4 regions of the Bacillus sp. JJ1562 genome follow, and region 4 is predicted to be linked to each of the others. Evidence: riboswitches for the same ligand, from Rfam matches in the RefSeq annotation. Region 4 holds a riboswitch; each other region holds the start of a gene.
What was found. A riboswitch is a leader RNA that binds a small molecule or an ion and turns the genes downstream of it on or off. The one in region 4 is predicted to bind thiamine pyrophosphate.

Region 1 (6,217 bases), on a different contig from region 4:
GTGGATTTTAGTGACTTTAGAGGATTAAAAAACAAACCTAAATTGATAAAAAAGTTTAGTATGTAAATTGGATTTCTAACTGTTTATTGAGAGTGCGTTGGAATAATGTCGCTATTATAGATTTACTGTCTCAATTACGAAAATACTGCCACTATTTGAAAAATACTGTCACTATTCCAGATTTACTGCCGCTACCAAAAAATGCACCCAGTCTGGATGCATTATAATTGGTTTACAAACATTTGTAAGTAGTTTTGCGATTAGACAGGAATCCTGTTTACTTCCCCTTCAACTGCTCAAACAACCTCCCCACATTCACAACTCCAACATTCTTATATTTTCCTAATATCACTAACTCTTTCGGAAGCTGCCCAACAGTTTGAATCCCGTCTTCATTTAATTGTTTAATGAGGCTTGGTATGCCTGTGAATTCTTCTTTGGTAAGTGGGATATTTTTAAGTGCATCTGTTAAGATGATGTAATCCGCTTTATAAAATAAGAAGAGTTCTCCTGGGCGTTCTAAGATTACTTTTCTACGAATCTTTTCTTCTTCAATAAAGATTTTCAGTTCGCCAAAAAATTGTTTGTCATTGTTTTCGTTAAACCGTTTCACATGCTTATGCAAGTCTTCGAGATTACTGGGTAATTCGCTCATGATTCGAGCTTGCTGCTCTGCGCCTAGTCTGATTAAAAAGGTCTCGGATTTATCAAATCTTTGTGGTAATAAAAAGGCATCCCGGAGAAAATACGGAACTTCAAGCGAGTCTCTTTTATATTCAATATTTCGAATTGTTGTGTAACCTGGTTCAGCCATTTTTGCAGGTACAGCAGATGTTGTAATGGCAACCTCATCTTTTGCTTCGTTACCTGAAGTCCCCTTTTTCATAGATGCAATTAATATATTCTCTAGTGATTTCAAACGGAGCTCCAATTCGGTAATATCATAACGTTCTTCCTTCGGAGTGGTTGGATCCTGATATTCCGGGACCTCAATTGATACTGAGGTATACACTTCAACAAACCATCTTACAATCTTGTAGATTGCTTCCCATGATAAAAGTGCTTCAGAATAACGAAATTTTCTTTTGTCATGTGAGGCCTGATTACCAAGTTGTCGAACTAAATGAAGTGCATCTCTTATTTCCGTTGTAAGAATCCCTTCACTCTCCAATATAGTTAGTCTTTCCTTTAATGTTATACGAGGCTCTTCTTTCATTTTTTCATATTCCATGACCTGTTGAAGAATATTTTCAACGAGTACCCTTGAATGAGTTAACATTGTACGTGGACTTGAAAAGATTGTATTCTCTAATTCACCCGCTAAAAACGCCAATTCTTTGGATACGGGTTCTAAAAATCTATAAAAATACTCAGATGAATTCATGTCTTGCTGTTCCTTTCTAGCATGCAAAATAGACCTGGATCCGTTTAGATAGACTCAGGCAGTCTGTAGATTATTTCATTTTAGGTGATAAGTAGAGTTCAATCAAGGGTTTTTGAATGGGATGAGTCATTTGGTTAAACATCTGTGGACAGTACATCCATCTCTCCCACTGAAGCATTTGTAAAAAATGGGACAAGGAACCTGTCCCTCTGACCCATTGGAAACATATACCTTTTCATTTTATCTTAATTGTGTTAATTTTATTATATAAGTTAATATTTCGTTTTTTCACTAGGGGAACCCTTGATAAGGGCTGAGAAAAAAGTAGTGTACTTTGAAACCCTCATTACCTGAACAGGCTTGTACCTGCGTAGGGATGTGGTTAAGGCAATTGCTTTTTTGTGTATAATACCCAACCACTTTCCTGCATTGGAGAGTGGTTTTTTGTTGTGCTTTAACCGCTCTATTCCCTTTTTACGCTACAAGTTGTTAGACGAAAAGGAGAAATCTGATGAAATTAATTGCTGTGACGGATGATCAACAAACTTTAGAAGCTGTCGCTGAAAAAATTATTGCTATCAAAGATGTAATTGATTTTGTACAAATTAGGGAAAAATCAAAGTCAGTCCGGGAGCTATTGACACTAATCGAATATTTACTCAATAACGGTGTGAAGAAAGAAAAGATTATGATTAATGACCGCTTAGACGTTGCGTTATGTATGGGCATCCCTACCGTTCACTTACCTGAGCATGGACTTCCTGTACAAATGGTGAAACAACGATACCCTCACCTAAGGGTTGGCTGCAGTGTTCATTCACTTAAAAGAGCACAAGAAGCCGAAGCAAATGGAGCAGATTATGTCATATATGGGCATTGCTTTCAAACGAATAGCAAACCAGGACTGCCTCCGAATGGGGTTGAACCGATTTTACATATAAAAAATGAACTTAACATACCTGTCTATGCAATTGGTGGCATTACGTTGAAAACAATACCGTCTATTCAAGCTGTTGATGCAGATGGAGTCGCGTTCATGTCCAGTATTTTTTCAGCTGCTGAGCCTTATTCGATAACAAAAAAATTCTTTGAGGCGATAAAATATGAAAAATAAATATGAAGTAATTGTTGTAGGTGGTGGAATTATTGGCTGCTCCATTGCTTTCTATTTAGCAAAGGCACAGATGGATGTTGCACTATTTGACAGAGGACTAATTGGAGAAAAAACAACGAAGGCCGCTGCTGGCATGCTGGGTGCCCATTCTGAAAGTGATGGAGATTTCTCTCTTCTCTTCCCATTTGCAAGATCAAGCCAACTTGAATACAACCTGCTGAAGGATGAACTGTATGAATTAAGTGGTGTTGACATTGGCTATAGGACGGGTGGAATTTTAAAGCTAGCATTCACAGAGAGAGATAAGCGCAACTTAGATTCACTCCTAAAACAACCAACCGTAAAATGGGTGAATCACGAAGAAGTTAAAATAATGGAACCTGAAATTAGCAATGATGTTTTAGGTGCAGCCTATATCGCAGACGATGTTAACGTGATTCCGACGAATACTTGTGAAGCCTTTGCAAATAGCGCACAGGTGCTAGGTGCATCGATTTTTGAAAACAGTAACGTCTATGGAATCGAGAAAAATGGAAACAGCTACATTGCGAAAACAGCAAATGGCGATATTCATACAAAACATATCGTTATTGCTACAGGGGTTTATAGTAATAGGCTTTTTCGGAATCTAGGAATCTCTGAAAAACTGTCACCTGTAAAGGGAGAAAGCATCATAGTTCAGCACGAGAAGCCGTTTCTACAACACACGTTGTTTCACGATAAATCCTACATCGTTCCAAGAAATAATGGCAAACTTGTAATTGGTGCATCGATGATTCAGGATGATTGGAGCGAATCAGTTAGCCTTCAAAGTGTTGAACAATTGATTAATATAGCAAAAGCTATGCTCCCTTCCTCTACCAATTGGAAAATTGACAGTTTTACATCAGGTTTAAGACCTACCACATTTGATGGGCTTCCATTTATCGGCAGACATCCAGAAGAGGAGCGGATTTTTATTGCTTGTGGCCATTTTCGGAATGGGATTCTCCTTGCACCTGCAACTGGGAAAATGATTCGTGATCTAATTCTGAATAACGAGGTAAATCAAGAATGGATTGATGCATTTCGTATCGATCGAAGGCAGACAGCCATGATTTAGGAGGTGAGAAAAATGAGAATTAGGCTTAACGGAGAGCAAGTAGAAATCCCTGAAGAAGTAAATTCAGTGGAAAAGCTTTTAGCTCATTATAAGTTGCAAAACCGGATTGCGATTGTAGAAATCAATGAGGATATTATTAAAAAAGACGACTATAAAACGATGAATCTTGCAAATGGTGATGTCATCGAAATCGTCCAATTTGTAGGAGGAGGATAATATGTTAACAATAGCAAATCGTACATTCAAATCTAGGCTTTTACTAGGAACAGGAAAATACCCGTCTTTTGAAATTCAAAAGCAAGCTGTAGAGGTATCGGATGCCGAAATTTTAACGTTTGCCGTAAGAAGAATGAATATTTTTGAAGAAAGTCAACCCAATTTTTTAGAGCAGTTAGACTTAACAAAATATACACTTCTACCAAATACAGCAGGAGCAAAAACGGCTGAAGAGGCTGTTCGAATTGCGAAACTGGCTAAGGCATCTGGCTTATGTGACATGATTAAAGTTGAGATCATTGGAGATGACAGATCCCTTTTACCAGACCCGATCGAAACGTTGAAGGCTTCGGAAATGCTTCTCGATGAAGGTTTCATTGTGTTACCGTACACCTCAGATGACGTGGTGCTTGCAAAGCGTTTAGAAGATCTGGGTGTTCATGCAATTATGCCAGGAGCAAGCCCGATTGGTTCGGGTAGAGGGATTATTAATCCATTAAACTTAAAATTTATAATCGAACAATCCCAGGTGCCTGTCATTATTGATGCAGGAATCGGTTCTCCAAAGGACGTCGCTTATGCGATGGAGCTTGGCGCAGATGGAGTACTATTAAATACGGCTGTGTCTGGTGCACAGGATCCTGTAAAAATGGCACGTGCTGTGAAACTTGCATTGGAAGCAGGCAGATTAGGATATGAAGCAGGACGGATTGAAGAAAAAGACTACGCGGTAGCGAGTAGCCCATTAACAGGTCTGGTAGGATCTTAAAATCCTAGGTAACACCTGGAGGTATTTACTTAAAAAATTCGAAGCCTAATTTTCTCGAAATTAGGCTTCTTAATTTTTGCAGTCTAGGTTCAATTACCGACTAGGGTATGAGTTGCATTTTCTCTTAGTAACCAGTCACAATTACTCCATCCATATTGTTCCCTGAAATCTCAAAGTATCGATCTTTTGGTAGGTCAATCGTCTTGATTTCAGGAATAGGGTAATATGTAATCGTGTATTTTTTATTATTCATTCTAACAGTAATGTGTTTTTCATCTTTCAAGAATGCTAAATATTCTTCTAAAACAAAATTCCTTTCCTTCATTATCGCACTATGTGGTAAACCGACATATCGAATATGCCACGGTTCAAATTGTATTCCAGTAATATCTACTTTATCCTCGGGATATCGTAAAACGAACCCGTATTTCCAAGCATTTTTTTCGATCCACTTTCCTTCAGGTGCCACAGCCATTTTATTTTGAGTGGAGCCAATATCTAGTGATAAACCTAGATTGTGTTCGCTATAACCGGCTGGCAAGGCATATGCAGAACCCTTCTCTTGATAAAGTGCACTTTGTTCAGCAAAATTCCGAAAACCACTAGTAATGATAAAATTACTCACACCTTCTTTTTCTGCAGCAGCAACCATCTTCGAAAATTTGCCTACTAAGTCTGTTGACAAATCTATGTCGCTATTTAATAATTCGTATCCATCTATTAACTCATTCTGTGTAAAAAGATTGATGACATCGGATGTAATACTCATTTGGTGTACCGGATAAACTTTGTTGACCAAAAGCAGATTTCCTTGATAAATATGGTCTTCTGTAATCTCTATAGTTTGAATCTTTTCAGAAGTCCCTCTTCCCCCTACTTTAATATCCTTATGTAGGTGTATTGCTACTTTGGGTTCAAAATACGATTCAATATTAATAAAAATTAAACCCAAGGACATTAATAAAACGAATAAAAAACCCCACTTCTTCATCCTTTAGCTTCCTCCTTATTCTCCATTACCCTTAAAGAATAGGGAAAACTGTTTAAAAAAAGAGTGGGGTAAATCTTAAATTTTTCTTAAATGTTTAAGTTTCACTTTCCATTGGTAATCGAACTTCAAAAACGGTCTGGATTAAACTACTTTTGGCTGTAATCAATCCACTATGTTGCTCAACGATATTCTTCGCAATAAACAAACCAAGACCTGTGCTATCTTCTCTATGAGTCCGAGCTTTATCTCCTGTGTAGAACATATCAAAAATATGCGGCAATTCATCAGGTGGAATACTATTTCCATAATTCACTACTTGAATAACCACATCATCTTCTTCTATAAAACCGTTAATATCAACGTACTGACCATCATAGCCATAACGAATTGCATTAGTTAAAAGATTTTCAAATACACGTGCTAGTAGATCCCCATCACCCATAATATATAAATGCGTCGCACAATTCATCCGAGACTTCAAATGATTTTTTTCAAAAACAGGATACAATTCTTCCATTAATTGATTAAGTAGGTCCGTTGCATTTATTCTCTTTTTGTCTACCGGAAGCATTCCATAGTTCATTCTAGTTATTTCGAATAACTCCTCAATTAACCTTTCTAAACGTTGAGACTTAGTAAAA
Region 2 (6,217 bases), on a different contig from region 4:
TCCGTTGATCATCCATCCCCTGGGTTACTTCATCATAATTATCTAAAAAGATAATCCCTAATACGGTTCGCTCAGCCTCATACAATTGCACAATTTCCATTTGTTCAGTAACATCAAAGAAATAAAGTAGGCGTTCTTCTCTCCTTATAATGACCTTAAATTTCTGCTCATTTAATGTGATTGTTTCACTTTCAATCTCTTGCTGAATTAGTGGAACAATTAGTTCCTCAACATCATATAGAGATCTTCCTACCAGTGTATCAGCATCAAGAAAGTTCGATAAATAGGCATTAGCCCACTCAACCTGAAACTCCTCGTTATAAAGCAATATCCCAATTGGCATTTCCATTAACGCTTCTTCGCCAACTTTTTTTAAGCGATACGAAAGGGTCGAGATATAATGCTCCATTTCCTTTTTTAAAAGTGAGTTTGCTTTTAATAAAAAATACACAATGAGTCCAAGGAGCAGAAAACATGCTAACCCAATCATCCAATGAGAAAAAATGAGAATTGCACTAAAAATACTTGTAATCACAAGCAATGCATAAATAGGATAGCGAAATAACTTCCTTTTGTAAAAGTCTGGCATGTATTTTCAGCTCCTAAAGCTTTGTTTTACTTCTTTCCACTAATTCGATTTCGCAGTTGAAATCCTAAGTCAATTATACCTAAGATTCGAATAATATAAAGAAGAAATGGCGATAAGACTGTCAATACAATTGGCACAGCCTTTGTGATTCCTTTTTGATGACAGAAATAATAAATGAAGGACAAGCCTTGAATCACCATAAACAACTGCAAAACAAAAAAGAGATTTAAAAAGGCGGTATACCCAAACGTGCCCTTTTCCATTTCAACAAAGCTTAAAAGTAAGATCAGTAAGTAATACCATAAAATACTTTTAGGAAAATTAATATCACGAAACGGTGGGAATGGATTCATTTTCACTTTAAGTCGTATAAGCACCGGTTTCATTGCTACAACCGTTACAAAAGCTAAAAACATCGCAATTAAAACAAACATGCTTGGGATCATGTATTGTATCATCTCAATTGATTCTTCCAGTTGTGCAATGACCTCTGTATTTACTTCTCCTCCTGTTGCCCTCATTATACTCTCAGCCATGGCAAAAGATTCCCGTGAGCTTTCTCGAATCAAATCAATGACATCAATTTGTAGGATCGAAATCGCTGTTACATACAGTAGCACGATCGAGAACAAATACGACAAACAGGAGCCTAAAAATAGCTCGATTCCACTTCTTCCCCGGTTAATTAGTTCGCCTAATAAGATCCCCGAAATTCCAAACACAATCGTATGTATAATCCCAAAGACAGAACCTAGTAGCCCTGATAATAAAAAGGCAATTAGAATAAATAGCAATGACTGCTTTACTCTATATTTCACGGTAAACAGGATAAATGGAATGGGCAAAAGGAATGAAAACACGATTCCAAGTAGTGGGATATATAAAGTAAGAAGTAATAGTACACTATATACTGCTAAAAGCATGGCGCCTTCTGTTAAAGTTTTTGCGTTTTTCAAATTTTCACCTCAACTTATATTACAACCCTCTAAATACAAGAGCTAGTTTTTACAATCACCTTCTATTTTAAAGATTTACTAGAAAGTCTTCAACTTTTTGACTTCCACAAGATATGGTGACTTCGACGTTTGACACAGGACTTGTCAGTCTTTATTCAAAGTTCCTCCTGTGACTGAAACTTTTTGTTTTACTTTTCCCTATTTTCTATTATGATAGTAATCATATGATAAAAACGTAACCACAAGGGGAGCAATTTTGCTGAGAGTGAACGTTCGAGTTCAGACCCTTCGAACCTGTTAGTTAGTGCTAGCGTAGGGATGTGAGAGTTACCTGAGAACTAATACTTTTATTAAAGTTGTTCTCCTTTGGGGTACGTTATTTTACAACATACTTCAAGGGGGATTTTTTTATGAGAAACACAAGACTACAGGCAATGATCGAAGCTGCAATTTTTGCAGCGTTAGCCCTAATTTTGGATCTACTTCCATCAATTGATATTACACCAGCCATATCCATTTCAATTGCTATGGTCCCTGTTTTTATCATTGCATTAAGATGGGGTATAAAAATAGGAATGTTATCCGGGTTGTTATGGGGACTACTTCAGTTAGTATTTGACCCATGGATTGTACACCCAGTTCAAGCCATTATGGAATACATCCTTGCCTTTTCATTCATTGGATTAGGAGGTATATTCAAGTCAATTGTGCAAGAAAGTCTAAAAAACAATCAAAAGCCAAAAGCAATTTTTGCTATTACTTTTGCAATATTTATTGGTAGTCTCGCACGCTATTTTTGGCATTTCCTAGCAGGCTTTCTCTTTATTGAATACTTTGCACCAGAAATTCAAAACCCAGTATGGTACTCCTTCACCTTTAACGGAATAACAATGCTAGCAACATTTGCATTATGTACAATCGTATTATCAATCCTAATCATTGCTTCACCTCGTTTTTTCGTACTAAAAAAATAGGAACCACAGGGACGGTTCTCTTGGTTCCTAACGAAAAATTAATGCAAAAAAGCGATGACCGCATTTGACGATCATCGCTTTTCTATATTATTCACCAGATACATATGGTAATAATGCCATTGTACGAGCACGTTTAATAGCAACAGTTAATTTACGTTGGTATTTTGCACTTGTACCAGTTACACGACGAGGTAATATTTTACCACGCTCAGAAACGAATTTTTTAAGTAAATCTACTTCTTTGTAATCGATGTGTGTAATTCCATTAGCTGTGAAGTAACACACTTTACGACGCTTTGCACGTCCACCTTTACGTCCGCCTGCCATCGATTTTCCCTCCTTTTTTATGTTTTGATTTATACGATTGACTTACAAATTAGAACGGAAGATCGTCATCTGAAATATCGATAGGCTGTCCATCATTTGCAAATGGATCTTGGTCTACTCTTGTAGGTCCTTGGTTTTGATTTGGGTTCTGACTCTGTCCAAATGGAGAGTATCCACCTTGGCCACCGCCTTGATTGCCACCCTGGTTGCCACCATAGCCACCTTGATTGCCACCATAGCCTCCGCCTTGGTTTCCACCAAAGTTACCTCCACCGCTGCGCTGTTGGTCATTCGCATTTCTAGGTTCAAGGAACTGAACACTTTCCGCTACAACCTCAGTAACATATACGCGTTTGCCATCCTGACCTTCATAATTTCTTGTTTGAAGACGACCATCGACGCCTGCTAAGCTTCCTTTCTTTAGGAAGTTTGCCACATTTTCGGCTGGTCGGCGCCATATGACGCAATTAATGAAGTCAGCTTCACGTTCGCCTGACTGATTCGTAAATGTTCGATTCACTGCAAGTGTAAAGGTTGCAACTGCAACTCCACTTGGGGTATATCGTAATTCAGGATCCTTTGTAAGTCTCCCAACGAGAACTACGCGATTCATCATCAGAACCATCTCCTTAACAGGATATTGAAACAGAGTCTATACTCTATAAAAATTCTTATTCTTCTTCTTTAACAATGATATGACGGATAATGTCTTCACTGATCTTCGCTAAACGATCGAATTCGCTAACAGCTTCAGCGTTTGACATTACGTTAAGAATCATGTAATAACCATCGCGGAAATCATTGATTTCATAAGCTAAACGGCGCTTACCCCATTCTTTTACGTTTGTAATCTCCGCACCATTGTCAGTTAAAACGCCATTAAAACGCTCAACTAAAGCCTTTTTCGCTTCATCATCAATGTTTGGACGGATGATATACATAACTTCGTATTTTCTCATCACGTTACACCTCCTTTTGGACTAACGGCCCTTTATCTAAAAAGGGCAAGGAGCAATTATTTCAATTACTCACAGAAAAATATTATACCACATGAATAAATTGTAGGCAAGAAATCTTTAAAATAGAGAAAACCACAAAACGAATACTTCGTTCTGTGGCTATTCTCAACATTCCTTATACATTAAATCGGAAATGGATAACATCTCCATCTTGAACAATATATTCTTTCCCTTCAAGACGTACCTTACCTGCTTCACGAGCAGCATTCATCGAGCCACCTGCAAGCAAATCTTCGTACGATACCGTCTCCGCGCGAATAAATCCTCGTTCGAAATCAGTATGAATGATCCCTGCACACTGTGGTGCTTTCATTCCTTTTCTAAACGTCCACGCTCTTACCTCTTGTACACCAGCTGTAAAATACGTAGCAAGGCCTAATAAATGATATGCAGTACGAATCAATTGATCAAGTCCAGATTCCTCAATACCAAGCTCTTCAAGGAACATTGCCTTTTCTTCCCCTTCAAGCTCCGCGATCTCTGACTCAATCTTCGCACAAACAACAATGACTTCAGCATTGTCCTTTTGTGCAAACTCACGAACCAATTGAACGTACTCATTTGAAGAAGGATCCACTACATCATCTTCACCAACATTAGCAACGTATAAAACTGGTTTACTTGTTAGTAAATGCATGCCTTTTACATACTTCATTTGTTCATCCGTAAATTCAATTGCACGAGCCGGCTGTTCAGTTTCGAATGCTTCTTTTAAAATCACTAGCACCTCATGCTCTGCAACAGCATCCTTGTCCTTTTGCTTTGCAAGCTTCCCAACACGGTCAATACGCTTATCTACTGATTCTAAATCAGCTAAAATAAGCTCTAAATTAATTGTCTCAATATCTGCAATTGGGTCGACCTTACCTGCTACGTGCGTAATATTGTCATCTGCAAAACAACGTACAACATGACAAATCGCATCCACTTGGCGGATATGTGATAGGAACTTATTACCAAGCCCTTCACCTTTACTAGCACCTTTTACAATCCCTGCAATATCCGTAAATTCAAAAGTAGTTGGGACAGTCTTTTTTGGTTGTACTAATTCTGTTAATTTATTTAAACGCGCATCCGGCACTTCAACAATCCCCACGTTTGGGTCGATTGTACAGAACGGATAGTTCGCTGATTCTGCGCCTGCTTGTGTAATTGCATTAAAAAGAGTTGATTTCCCAACGTTTGGAAGACCAACGATACCTGCTGTTAACGCCATTGATTTTTCCACTCCTCTTATCCGTAACATACTTACTAGCCTTCAACAATTATAGATATTCCTTGTAAAAAACACAAGCCGTTTCGGCTAGAAACGGCTATCGGATGAATACCCAATATCTTATTCGTTCACCTTCTCGATTCCAACAAGGCAATCATATAACGTACTACCAAGTCCATTATCGGATACCTGATGAGAAGTAAGTTGATTCACACTGCCACCAAAGATATGCCATTGTCCTTCATCGATACACACAATATTCGTGGCTGAATCCTTTAAAATCTGGACCTTCCCTGAAATTTCACCACGATCATTAAACACCCTGACCATATCATTTGGCTCAAGACCCTTTTGTTCTGCAATATCCTTTGAGATTTCAACCTTTACCGATTGCAATCCTTCAATCAAATGATAATTTTGTGAATGATTAGAGCGTAAAGGATGAATTGTTAATAATGAATATGGATATCTTTTTGCTAAATCTTGGTCTGAATGAATTGATTCCCTCGGATATGAAATTTTCAAACGCCCATCATACCCTTTTATCTCTCCCAGAGATGAGGTGAACTCAAATTTTCCAGACTGGGTTGTAAAGTGAAAATCATGCCATGGAACAAGCTGTACTGGAAGCGGAACATGGCTCTTCTCTTTAATTAATTCCAAAGTAATTCCTTTATCCTGTAATGAACTTAATCCCATTTTTATATATTCTTCTCTTGAATAGTCGAAATCTTCTCCAAAGCCAAGCCTTTTTGCTAATTCCGTCCATATCCATACATCTGATTTTGCTTCACCACGAGCTTCGACTAGCTTTTGACCATAATTGACAAAGTGATGGTACATGGACGAATAGTAAATATCCTCTTCCTCAAAAACAGTTGCTGATGGAAGTACATAATCCGCTAACCTTGCAGTATCAGTCATATACTGTTCTAGTACAACTACTGTGTCTACTGACTCAAAGGCTTCCTGCACAAGGGCTGTATTTGGTACCTGTGTTAATGGATTCCCACATGATACCATGATCATCTTGATTGGAGGCTCTGAAGCCGTTAAGATTTTTTCCGCTTGCTCAGTCATTACAAATGCTCTTGATTCTTTCTTCCTCTCCGGAAGTGTCAATGCCGCACTATCAA
Region 3 (6,217 bases), on a different contig from region 4:
TGGAATAATCGAGGCAATTGAAAGTACTGGGCATTCTTTTGTGTTAGGGGTTCAATGGCATCCGGAAGGCTTGGCGGTTAATGGCGATGAGATTGCGAAGCGTATTTTTACTAGATTTGTAGAGAGTTGTTAAAAAAGGAGTTTAGCCTGGCTAAACTCCTATTTCCAGTACTCCAAATACTCAAAGTTGTCGGTAGGAACTTTTTTAATTACTTTGTTCGCTTCATTACGATAAACCTCATACTCACGGTAGATTTCGACTTTATTTCCGTTGACAACCTCTGTGTCAACGAACTGCATTTCCAATTCTGGAATTAGTCCCTCGATCACGTTTTTCTCTTCTGCATTTATAGTTACTTCTTCATCAGAAGAAAGACCAGAAACAGAAATGGCATTTTTGTATTCGAAGACATCATCCGCTTCAATAACACCGGTAACGAATATGATAAAAGCAATACCAATCGCAGCCAAAAATTTATTCAAAGTTACCAAACTCCTTTGTCCCATATCTACTACTCATCTATATGCACCCTGAAAAAAGATTAGGACAACTAATCATTAAGAAGGTTGTGGTAAAAATGAAGAACCAAGGGAACCGTCCCCTTGGTCCCTTGGTTCCTATCGAATGTTGGCTTTGCGAATCCCATCAAATATCGTGATGGCTGCTGAAACAATTATTGAAATGAGTACTGTAGCAATGAGCCATATTGTAAATTGATTATCAGTGATGCCAAATAAATCTGTCATATACGAGGTGAAATCTTGGTTTAAGATGTTAGGATTTATGAAGATTACGATGAATAAAATGGTTGAAAACACCTGAATGGTAGTATTGTAGATCACCATTCTTTTCGTCCATTGTCCTATGATTAGTTTATATAGGGCTAATGCTACTTCCAAACCGATTACAACTAGAACGATGGGCCAAAATGAAAGTAAAACCTCTTGATTTAAAGCGGGTGTTACAAATTCGAGACCATCATTTCCCCCTTCATAGATACCTAGAAGTTGGTTGGCATAAAAATAAAGGGTTGCCCAAATTGCTGTCCACAATAAAGCACCAAATACTTCACATTTTGAGATCTTCTTTTTCTTAGGGATATAGGCGATATATTTCAAATCATCAGGAGTCCATTTTTGTAGGCTGGTTGTTAGTGGCTGGTTATCTTTTCCTTTATCGATTCTTTCTATCATGGCAAACACAAGCGTGAACCAAAAGAAAGTTTGAATCGAAACCTCAATTATTTTCCAAATACCGAAGCCTATCAAGTCCAAAACTACATTAATGATGGCTTCCTCACCTTGATACCCGATAAAATATTCAGCAAACGTCGAGATGAGTGCAACTACTGCGGCAATCGGTAAAATCATTTTTAATAAGCTTACATACACGTCGAAATAACGTGGACCAATTAGATACATTGGCCGGTCTCGATAATTATTAGCCAATTTTACTGGGCTCCCTAATTTCTCTAGTGCAGTTTTTACATCTGCTTCATTATAGTCATCTGGCAACATATCCTCGATGGTTGAACGTAATTCAAGTGCGATATCGTCACGCATTTTTTCAGGTAGTCTTCTTGTAACCTCCTGAATGTAGATATCAATCAGATTCATAATCTTCCTCTCCCTCTAATAGTCTGTAAAGCTCTTTTGAATTTTGAATCCATTCCTTTTTTAGCTGTAAAAAGATTTCGAGCCCGTATTCACTTAACACATAGTACTTACGGGGTCTGCTTTCAGATGTGTCCCAGCTGCTCGTCACCAATTCCTGCTTTTCCAGGCGGCGAAGCAAGGGGTATAAGGTACTTTGGTCAATCGCAATTCCTGAACCCTCTAATAATTGAACAAGTGAATATCCATATTGAGGGGTTCGTAATTGACTTAATACCGCTAGTGTTAACGTTCCTCTTCTAAGCTCTGTCATTAATGAGTTTAATAAGTTACTCATTCACCCACCTCATTTTTTATTACTATATGTCATACAGTATTTGATTTATACTATGTATCGTACACTATTGTTGTGACGAAAGCAATAAAACTTTTTTGAACCGAGGGGGACGGTTCCCGCGGTACCTAAAAATGTGGGACCACCAGAACCGTCCCCTTGGTCCCACTAAACTTTTCAAAAAGAATGACAGATAAATTTGATGTGCTATAATAAAGTGAATTGAATAGTAACAGGGGGGCTCACACAATGTGGGCTGAGAGTAGGCGAAATGTAGCTTTGACCCTTAACCTGATTTGGATAATGCCAACGTAGGGAATGTGCGTAAGTATGAGTATTCATGCGGTATATCTTAATCAGGTATACCGCATTTTTTATTCAACAGGGCTTAAACCCTGTTGAATAAAAAAATGCCTCCGGCGGATGCCACAGATTTTTAAAGGAAAGTTTTCGAGGCAGGCTCGAAAAAATCTGGGCGCAAATCCGCCAAGGCGCATTTGATTATTTAGGAGGCTAATAGATGTTTGAGCAAATCATATCAAATGTAAGAAATAACACACCGCTTGTACATAATATTACAAATTATGTGACGGTGAATGACGTTGCAAATATTGTTCTTGCTTGTGGGGGATCCCCGATTATGGCGGATGATCCAAAGGAAGTGGAGGATATTACAAGCATTTGTAGCGCGCTTGTGATTAACATCGGGACATTAAATGAAAGAACGATCGAATCCATGATTTTAGCAGGAAAAGCTGCAAATAGATTGGGGCATCCTGTTGTTTTAGATCCAGTTGGAGCTGGTGCATCTAGATTAAGAACTGATACGGTTTATCGCCTTTTAAAAGAGGTTCAGTTTGCAGTTATTAGAGGTAATTTATCAGAAATAAAAACCGTACATGCCGGTAGTGGAAATACAAAAGGTGTTGATGCAGCAGCTGAAGATGTCATCAATGAAGGAAATCTCGATGAAATGGTTCAATTTGCGAAAGTGGTAAGTAAGCAAACAGGAGCTGTTATTGCGATCACGGGTGCCATTGATATCGTTGCAGATACGGAAGAAGCTTATGCAATCAGAAATGGTCATCAAATGATGTCCAAAATAACGGGGACAGGCTGCATGCTTTCATCCGTTGTTGCTGCTTTTTGTGGGGCAAATCCTCAGGAAATTTTAAAAAGTACGGCCGCTGCAGTGAGCGCGATGGGATATTGCGGTGAATTAGCTCATCAAAAAGTAGAAGAATTAAATGGTGGAACTTCATCATTTCGAACGTATTTGATTGATTCCATGAGCAAACTAGACTTTACATTACTTCAGGGTGGGATGAACATTGAAAATCGATAAAAATGCAATGCTATTATACGCAGTAACCGATCGTGCCTGGACAGGCAATCAATCTTTAGTTGAGCAAGTAGAAGCTGCACTAAAGGGTGGAATTACTTTTTTACAGCTCAGAGAAAAAAGTCTCGGATATGATGAATTTTTACAGGAAGCAATTGAATTAAAAAGGCTAACTGATTTCTATCATGTTCCATTTGTTATTAATGACAATGTCGAGATTGCGCGGGCTTGTGATGCAGATGGCGTGCATGTTGGTCAAGAGGACATGCCGGTTGAAAAAGTCCGAGAGTTGATTGGACCAGATAAAATTCTCGGTGTGTCTGCTCAAAATGTGGAGCAAGCTATTGCTGCTGAAAAAGCGGGAGCTGATTATCTCGGGATTGGTTCTGTATTTCCAACGAGCACCAAGTCCGATGCAGAGCCGATGACATTTGAAACAGTCCAAGAAATTTGCAGAAGCGTATCGATTCCAATTGTTGCAATCGGTGGAATTAATAAAGGGAATATTTTAGAGTTAGCCGGAAGTGGCGTAGACGGAGTAGCTGTTGTATCGGCGATCTTTGCACAGTCAGACATCACCGCTGCAACAACAAAATTAAAAGAACTTTCAACTGAAATGGTTAACAATAGGAGTGAAGGATAATGAAAAAGGTACTGACGATTGCTGGCTCTGACTGTAGTGGGGGAGCGGGGATTCAAGCGGATATTAAAACAATCACTGCCCATAAAATGTATGCAATGAGTGCTATCACGGCTCTCACTGCACAAAACACAACAGGTGTTTACGGGGTGCTTGATTCTTCGCCGGAATTTGTTGGCCAACAGCTTGATTGCATTATGACTGATATTTTTCCTGACAGTGTAAAAATAGGGATGGTGTCCTCACCAGAAATTATTCATAAAATCGTTGAGAAGCTAGAAGAATTTCAACCTCAAAATATTGTCTTGGACCCAGTTATGATTTCTACAAGTGGAAGTAGACTATTGACTGAATCGGCGATGGATGCTCTTATTACTAGATTATTTCCGCTTGCTACTATTATTACACCAAATCTTCACGAGGCCGAGGCGCTTTGTGGAATGGAGATTCACACGAAGGAAGACATGCAAGTGGCCGCCCAAAAATTGTCCGAAATGTATAAGGGGGGCATTTTAATCAAAGGAGGTCATCTTGAGGATACCGCGGATGATCTCTTATATAGCAATGGGGAATTCACATGGTTCCCAGGATCACGTATTGATAACCCGAATTCTCATGGCACAGGTTGTACGCTATCGTCAGCGATTGCTTGTAATTTAGCAGCAGGCTTGGATATAAAAACAAGTATTCAAGAAGCAAAACGATATATTACAGGAGCATTAGAAGCGGGACTTGACCTTGGAAAGGGAAGTGGACCGCTGAACCATTGCCATGCTTTAAAGAACTGAAAAAAAACGAAGCAGTGGATTTCAACAGAAATTCACTGCTTTAAATTTTTCGCTTCTAAAATGATCGATTCTATCAATGTTTTTGCACTTTGATTTTTCGATAACCTCGGACTTTGTCCAGACCAAAGGGACATGAAATCCTTGTTATTTTGTGAACCTGAAGCTATTCGGATATCCTGAGTAAGAGAGTTTTGAATCGGAAAATCCGGCAAATCTTTTTCATATTGCTGCATGTTAAAAATAAAGGGGTTGGCGAGTCCGCGTGCCCACTTACCAGAGAATGAACGGGTTATAACCGTTTCGTCTTCTGAAGCATTAAGGATCGCAAGTTTATGTACTTGATGTGCTCCACTTTCAATACAAGCTAAGAAAGCTGTTCCCATTTGAACAGCCTGTGCTCCTAAGCAAATGGAAGCCATTAATCCTCTAGCATCCATAATTCCACCAGCAGCAATAACTGGAATACTTACATTGTCAGCAACTTGTGGGATAAGTGACATTAACCCGACTAAGTTTTCCTGTTCTCCTTTGATAAAGCTTCCGCGATGACCACCAGCTTCACTGCCTTGAACGACTACCATATCCAGGCCTGCTTTTTCAACTTCGCTTGCTTCTTTAACGGTTGTTGCTGTTCCCATTAAAACGATATTATGTTGTTTTAATTCCGCGATTACGTTTTTGGAAGGAAGTCCAAATGTAAAGGAACAAATAGGGACCTTTTCTTCAACGACAACTTTGATTTGCTCAACATATTTTTCAAGAGCATGATGAAATGAGGGGATTTCATCATAATCTTTTGGAGATAAATTCAATTTTTCTCGAATCGGGTTAAGTAATTGATTAGCTGATTTAACTTCATCTTCTTTTGCCTCAAATTCAACTGGAACAAATAGATTGACCCCGAAAGGTTTGGTTGTTAATTGCTTGATTTCCCTAATTTGTTCTCGTAATTGGGTAGAAGTCATATAGCCTGCACCAATCATTCCTAAACCACCGGAATTTGAAACAGCAGCCACCAATTCTGAAGTTGTAACACCACCTGCCATTGGGGCTTGGATTATTGGATATTCGATTTTTATCAACTTTGTTACTTCATCCTTAAACAAAACTATCACCTCCTAATTGATATGAAAAAAGTGGAGGAATCCCTTCACTTTAATCCTAAAGTTTTGTTGCCTTTAGCACAACCGCTTCCCCTTGGAAGGATTTAAGTTTATTATTCTCGATTTGAATTCGAAACTTTTGTTTGATTTTTTCGGAAGCGTTTAGCATGTATTCGGTTAGTTCGTCCTTCTCGTGATCTGTCAAATGCATGCGGTCACACCAACTCTCAAATTCAAATGTTTTATCAAATCGATAGAGTTCTTGGATTTCAAAGTCCTCATTTTCTAACATTTGAAACCACTCGGACTTTTTCCAAGCACGAAAATGACTATAGTCTCTCTTTTTTTCAACTGTATTATAAAACTCATCAAATTCATCGTTCTCAGGAACCACAT
Region 4 (6,217 bases):
GCTTCCTAACAATGTAACACTTGACATGGAGGTTGCCATTTCTTTTTCTTGTTGGCTCCATAGACCATCCATGCTATCGACTGGTGGCTGTAATGGATTTTGTGTACCACGGACAATGTTTAAGAAAAATTGCTGCATGGTTGTAATTTCTCGTCTTGCATCTTCGTCTGTTTCAGTACCAATAACATTTAGGCAAACCATCATGTAAGGTGAGCTTAAATATTCGGATGGTTCAAATCGATCTCGATAAATGGAGATAGCCTCTTCCATAAATCGTGGTGCAAAGTGTGAAGCAAATGCATATGGGAGTCCTAATTTTGCTGCCAAATAGGCTGAATCCGTTGAAGAACCAAGAATATAGATTGGCACATTAGTACCTACTCCAGGATATGCTTTTACATAGCCTTGACGTTCCATCGGTCCGAAGTATGTTAGTAATGCATTTACATCATTTGGGAAAGTGTAAACAGAGTCATTATTTGATCGTCTTAATGCTCCTGCTGTCATCATGTCAGTTCCAGGAGCTCGACCAAGCCCTAAATCAAGGCGATTTGGATAGATGGTCGCCATTGTTCCGAATTGTTCAGCCACAACTAGTGGTGAATGGTTGGGTAGCATTACACCGCCTGAACCAACTCTGATTTTTTTTGTATGCTCTAAAGTATGTTTAATTAGAATGGGTGTTGCAGAACTGACTAACGTTGGTGAATTGTGATGTTCCGCAATCCAATATCGTGTGTACCCCATTTTTTCAGTAGCTTGAGCTAAATTAATCATTGCATCTATAGCGTCTTTCTGATTTTGCCCTTTACGAATTGGTGCAAGATTTAGAACGGAGACTGGAATATTTATATTTGTCATTTGCATTGTCCTTTCTTCCATTTTTCTTAAGTACTATCTTATCAACTAAGGAGATAGAAACAAACTTTCCTGCTTACACCTATTAAATCATCATTAGCATCTTTGATTTTGTCTACTCCTCTAATTTCGTTACTTTCACCCTCCATATCATGTGATCAAATCCTTCACCCCAGTAATCCTTTAAAACATAATCAGGATTACCAAATTTGTTCTTCCAAATTTTTTGTGCATTCTTATAACCACTATCTAAACAAATATCCTCTATGTTTTTATTTATTAAAGCTGCAAAAAGTGATTGTAACAGCCTATTTCCAATACCTTTCCTTTGAAAGTCCGGATGAACAAATATAGTTCCTACCTCAACAAAATCACATAAGGCACCATTCGTACTTTTACAAATTATGCTGCTTACAGGACCATATTCGATTGTTCCAACTATTATATCGCCATAGGTGGCAATTAGAAAATATCGGTTCTGACCGTCACTTTCATAATCACTTTGTAAATAACTCTTTTTAGTTTCAATTTCTTCGTCAATATCCTTTGTTAAATGACCTATTCCTTCCTTTTCAAAAGTGTCCATAATGACATCTCTAAAAAAGAGATGAAGCTCTTCCAGGTCTTCGACTTTAGGCCTTCTGATTTCTATATTTGTCACTTAGCCGCCCTCCAATGGTTTAAAATTTCTCCATTAACCTTACTAAAATACTCGCATCCAAAATTGGTCATACTAACCAAATGAAGATTTTCAACATGGGAGGTTTATCTGTTGGGACATTCGTGGTTCTCACTTATTCCTTTTTTAATTGTAATCGGAATGGCGATTTGGTTAAAGGATATTTTACCTGGACTCGTTTTAGGGTTGTTAGTTGGCGCGATTCTTGTTACATCTGATGTATTAGGTGGAACCCAACAATCGATTACATACATTGTGACAACTTTATCAGATTCAACCAATATCAAAATCATTAGCTTTTTGTATGTGTTTGGTGGTTTAGTTGGTATGATGAACATCTCAGGTGGGATCAAAGGCTTTACGGAATGGATTGGGCAGAAAATCAATAGTGAACGAGGGCTCCTAGGGTTAATATGGCTAACCCTCCCTTTTACATTTATGATGCCAATGTTTCGGATAATGATGATTGGACCCATTATCAAACAACTAATTAATAAAATGAACCTATCAAAACAAAAGGTTGGCATGACATTAGATATTTCAACCGAATCAGTAATCGTACTTTTACCTGTTGCAACTGCATTCGTAGGATTTATGGTTTCACTTGTTGAAGGTGGGATTAAAGGGCTTGATTTAGGAATGTCCGCCTATGAGGTTTTCCTGTTAAGCATCTTGTTCAATTTTTATGCGATTGTGATGCTTCTTATCGGAATCATTCAAACATTTTGGCCAACCAAAACAAAAACAAAGACTAAGAATGATCATATTGAAGAAGACCATGAGCACGAGTTTCATCGTATTGGGATAAAAAAAGAGCTTTCACTTGTAAAAGCTCAGCCGTGGAATTTAATCTTTCCAGTATTTTTACTTTTAGGATTGTCACTTTATCTTTTATGGGAAGACGGCAGATCACTAGGGGCTCAAACAGTTTTTGAGGCTTTTTCAATGGCTGATGCAACTTTTGTGATGCTATTGGCGGTATTCATTACTCTCATTTTTACATTCATCTTTTATGTGATACGAAAACAAAAATTACATGAAATTATGTATCATTTTTACGATGGTGGAAATCAAATGATGCAAGCGATTACCCTTCTTATTCTGATATGGGCCCTGACATTATCGGCTGAGGAGCTAGGGTTTTCTGCATTTATTAGTTCAAGCTTAGGTTCATTTCTACCTGGCTTTTTAACTCCTGCGACGATTTTTCTAATCGGCTCAATTGTTGGATATTTTATTGGATCTTCATGGGGAACATGGGGGTTATTTATGCCACTTGGGATTGCGTTGGCCCTTTCGACTGGTGCCTCCATCCCTCTAACTGTTGGGGCTGTTTTTGCAAGTGGTGCTTTCGGAGCATTGACTTCACCACTCGGTGATACAACGATTACAACAGCATCGATTTTAGATATGGAACTTGTTGAATATGCACAATACAAATTGAAGCTCTCAGCAATTGGAGGCGTAATTGCCATTATACTATTTGTCGTTGGTGGTTTACTAATCTAAAGAAGACTAAACGAAAATTGTTTAGTCTTCTTCTGGTTTTATAAGTTTCGTTGTTGATATGTTTTAAAAGCAGGGCTTTTTAATACGATTCCAACAATGATAAATCCAAAAATAGAGCCAGCAATTGAGCTGAAAATAAATGCCGGTATGAAACCAAAAAGGGCTGCATCCTGACCAAGAATGAGTGTGGCGATAGGATAACAAGCTATAGCACCTAACAATCCTGTTCCGATAATTTCACCAGTCATTGCCATTGACGCTTTCTTCGTTTTTGAATATAAAAACGCTGCTAAAAACGCTCCTATCATACTTCCGGGAAAGGCAAACAATGAACCCGTTCCTAGCATGTTTCTGAGTAATGATACTGAAAAAGCTTGAAGAACTGCGTATGCTGGGCCTAAGATTACGGCTGAAAGTACATTAATAAAATGCTGCATGGGAAATACCTTTGTAAATCCGATTGGTATTGCAAACAAATGGCTTGTAACAGTTCCAATCGCGACAAGCATCGCAGTTATTGTCATTTTTAATGTTTTACTCATTATAAATCCCCCTATGATTGTTTAATCCATTACTAATCCACCATCAACGACTAGATTCTGTCCTGTTACGCCTTTACTCCAAGGGGATGCAAAGAAAAGGACCGCATTTGCAACATCCTCTGGCGTCGTGACTTTTTGAAGTGGTGTAGAATCCTTGATTAATTGGAAAACCTCTTCAGAAGTTGCAGAGCTTGCATCTGTCGTTTGAAGCAATCCCCCTGAAATCATGTTAACGTTTATTCCATATGCTCCAAGGTCTTTTGCCATATTTCGAGTGAATCCTAGAAGTGCTGCCTTGCTTGTATTGTAATCATGATAAGCGACAACAGGGTTTTGAAAAAGATTTGTACCAATCGTAATAATTCGACCAAAGCCTAGCCCCTTCATGTCAGAAACCGCGGCTTGGGTTGTATGTAAAGCTCCTCGGATTGCACCCTCAAGCTGTGCGTGATAATCAGTCCATGAGATATCCTCTGCGTTTTTTCTTGCGATTGGGTCAAAGCGGAAATTAATTAAGGCATTATTAACAACTGTTGTTATAGGTTGATCAAAATGCTTTCTCGCTTCAACAAATAAGTTCTGTACTTGTTCACGATTCCTCACATCGGCATGAATCGCAAGCGCATTTTCACCAATTTCTTCTTTTAGAGAATGAGCTTTAGCTTCACTTTTGAAATAATTAATAACCACCTTTGCCCCTTCATTAGCAAAAGCTTTTACAATTTCCTTTCCTAATCCACGTGCACCACCGGTAACGAGAATAACCTGATTTTGTAGTAACATTCTAGTAGCCTCCTAATAAAGTAGATAAGAAAAACGCAAAAAGCCAGATCCACATAAATGGACCTGGCATAAGTAGCAAGATAAAATGGAAGTTTTCCACTCTACTTTCCTCCGCCGGTATTACCCGGATCAGGTCCAAAGGGTTAAAAAACGTCCGTTTTTCTCTCAGCCCAACCGGGCACCCCTAGTAGTTTGCGAATATTCTTTTTATAAGCATAGTATGTTCATGCAAAAATGTAAAGGTATTTGATGAACCACCCTTAAATATATTTACTTCCCTCTCTAATACTTAACTTCGACAATGTTGTTTCATTTATAAATTGACGTACTGAATCTGGATTTGTCTTAGAATACTCTCGTAAGGCCCAGCCAATTGCCTTTTGGATGAAAAATTCCTTACTATTTGCATTGGCAGTTATGTATTTGTAAAGGTATGTTTCATTTGTTTCTTCTTTATATTTTAATTGAAACAGAATCGATGAACGTTTTAGCCATATGTTGTCACTGCATGCCCACTTTTCAATCTTATCCTCTATTATACTAGGTGTTTCTATTGCGATTTTGCCAACTAAATGTGGCGCAAGAAGATCAACCGTATCCCACCAAGATTTTGTGGTGATGAGATTTTCAATAAATGCCAAATGGCTGATGTTTATTTTCTTTATCGATTTGACTAAGTAGTCCTGGGCAGCATATTGATATTCTCGTTCATCCTTCATCCACAATTGATTTACAAGCTCAAGATTAATTTCTTGTCGTAAAATACCTGTTTCTTTATAGAAGTCGCGCGTTAATTGCCTTCTTAACGGTGTTTTTATTCCAAGGAATGGGAACAGGTTTTTCATATAATTTTGCATCGGTACTGCATTTCCATCATTGCGATTTTTTTCAAATAATTCTACGAGATAATTTAATTCGTTCATGAGTTGCTCCCTTATTAATCTTTTCCTTTATTGTACTTCATGTCCTTATTTAGGCAAAATAAAAATACTATCTTTTCTATGTAAGTTTACGTAGGAAAAGATAGTATTTTAACCTTATCAAATACGCATTGGCGTATTTGCGCCTGATTTTTTTCGATCATGCTCGAAAAATTGCCTTTGAAAAATCATGGCATCCGCCGGAGGCTTAACTTTATTCAGCCAGGGTTTGCACACTAGAACAAATTAAATATTCATATTCTTCCATATGACTACCTATCTGAGTTGGGACTACTGATGAATAAAGTTATTGCATTTTAATAGGAGTTACGACTGCAAATAGGTTTTCTGTTGGATTGTTAAGATTGACTTCGATTACTTTGTACCCTTCTTTGTCCTTGTAATCATTTGTAACTGGTGTTTTAATCTCGTTGCTCATTTTCATTTACTTCCCTTCTAACTAATTCTCACACAATAAGTAGTATATGATGGGAAAACATAAATGTGCTTACTTTATAAAAAAATTATTACCTTAATTTTTTAATGCTTCGTCACGAACACGGTCCAAAAATTCCTTTACTACATCATTGTTTGTATTTTTACTACTAAGCTTTAACATTGCTCTTCCGACAAAGTTTATTCCCTTGTTTTGTCCTTCGTAGATAAACTTGGTGTGTGACTCGTCAATTTTTAATAGTGTAAAAGATGTGGTAATTTCGAAGGCTTTCCCTAATACGAAGCTTGTTTGTTTTACCTTTTTATCTTTTGTATTTTCATATTGTGTAGTTTCGACTATGTAGGTTTCTACACGCTTTCCTTCTCGGTATTTCTGTTGGTGCTTTGCCCCAACCTCTACTTCTGTCTTCTCGATTAAGGTATGCTCCTCTACTTTCGGCATAATTTTCTTTATATTTTTATCAGAAAAT

Region 1: another riboswitch for thiamine pyrophosphate. It lies ahead of V7097_RS15730 (thiamine phosphate synthase); the one in region 4 lies ahead of V7097_RS14920 (3-oxoacyl-ACP reductase).
Region 2: another riboswitch for thiamine pyrophosphate. It lies ahead of thiT (energy-coupled thiamine transporter ThiT); the one in region 4 lies ahead of V7097_RS14920 (3-oxoacyl-ACP reductase).
Region 3: another riboswitch for thiamine pyrophosphate. It lies ahead of thiM (hydroxyethylthiazole kinase); the one in region 4 lies ahead of V7097_RS14920 (3-oxoacyl-ACP reductase).

Annotation. Positions count from the first base shown of each region.
Region 1 covers NZ_JBALOQ010000024.1:233-6,449, forward strand. The annotation lists gene V7097_RS15725 (DUF4145 domain-containing protein) at 278-1,384, opposite strand; TPP riboswitch at 1,668-1,778, shown strand; gene V7097_RS15730 (thiamine phosphate synthase) at 1,896-2,498, shown strand; gene thiO (glycine oxidase ThiO) at 2,488-3,600, shown strand; gene thiS (sulfur carrier protein ThiS) at 3,613-3,816, shown strand; gene V7097_RS15745 (thiazole synthase) at 3,818-4,585, shown strand; gene vanY (VanY-A/VanY-F/VanY-M family D-Ala-D-Ala carboxypeptidase) at 4,710-5,576, opposite strand; gene V7097_RS15755 (sensor histidine kinase) at 5,671-6,217, opposite strand, start outside.
Region 2 covers NZ_JBALOQ010000026.1:25,376-31,592, reverse strand. The annotation lists gene V7097_RS17320 (DHH family phosphoesterase) at 1-589, opposite strand, end outside; gene V7097_RS17315 (YybS family protein) at 616-1,545, opposite strand; TPP riboswitch at 1,780-1,881, shown strand; gene thiT (energy-coupled thiamine transporter ThiT) at 1,956-2,519, shown strand; gene rpsR (30S ribosomal protein S18) at 2,607-2,846, opposite strand; gene ssb (single-stranded DNA-binding protein) at 2,896-3,462, opposite strand; gene rpsF (30S ribosomal protein S6) at 3,518-3,805, opposite strand; gene ychF (redox-regulated ATPase YchF) at 3,981-5,081, opposite strand; gene V7097_RS17285 (molybdopterin-dependent oxidoreductase) at 5,202-6,217, opposite strand, start outside.
Region 3 covers NZ_JBALOQ010000046.1:1,804-8,020, forward strand. The annotation lists gene V7097_RS21710 (gamma-glutamyl-gamma-aminobutyrate hydrolase family protein) at 1-133, shown strand, start outside; gene V7097_RS21715 (hypothetical protein) at 160-483, opposite strand; gene V7097_RS21720 (HAAS signaling domain-containing protein) at 619-1,617, opposite strand; gene V7097_RS21725 (PadR family transcriptional regulator) at 1,604-1,951, opposite strand; TPP riboswitch at 2,173-2,284, shown strand; gene thiM (hydroxyethylthiazole kinase) at 2,469-3,293, shown strand; gene thiE (thiamine phosphate synthase) at 3,280-3,933, shown strand; gene thiD (bifunctional hydroxymethylpyrimidine kinase/phosphomethylpyrimidine kinase) at 3,933-4,718, shown strand; gene V7097_RS21745 (NAD(P)H-dependent flavin oxidoreductase) at 4,751-5,824, opposite strand; gene V7097_RS21750 (class I SAM-dependent methyltransferase) at 5,880-6,217, opposite strand, start outside.
Region 4 covers NZ_JBALOQ010000022.1:146,194-152,410, forward strand. The annotation lists gene V7097_RS14900 (LLM class flavin-dependent oxidoreductase) at 1-861, opposite strand, end outside; gene V7097_RS14905 (GNAT family N-acetyltransferase) at 974-1,519, opposite strand; gene V7097_RS14910 (Na+/H+ antiporter NhaC family protein) at 1,631-3,046, shown strand; gene thiW (energy coupling factor transporter S component ThiW) at 3,085-3,588, opposite strand; gene V7097_RS14920 (3-oxoacyl-ACP reductase) at 3,610-4,371, opposite strand; TPP riboswitch at 4,461-4,567, opposite strand; gene V7097_RS14925 (DNA alkylation repair protein) at 4,632-5,294, opposite strand; gene V7097_RS14930 (hypothetical protein) at 5,599-5,736, opposite strand; gene V7097_RS14935 (SRPBCC family protein) at 5,824-6,217, opposite strand, start outside.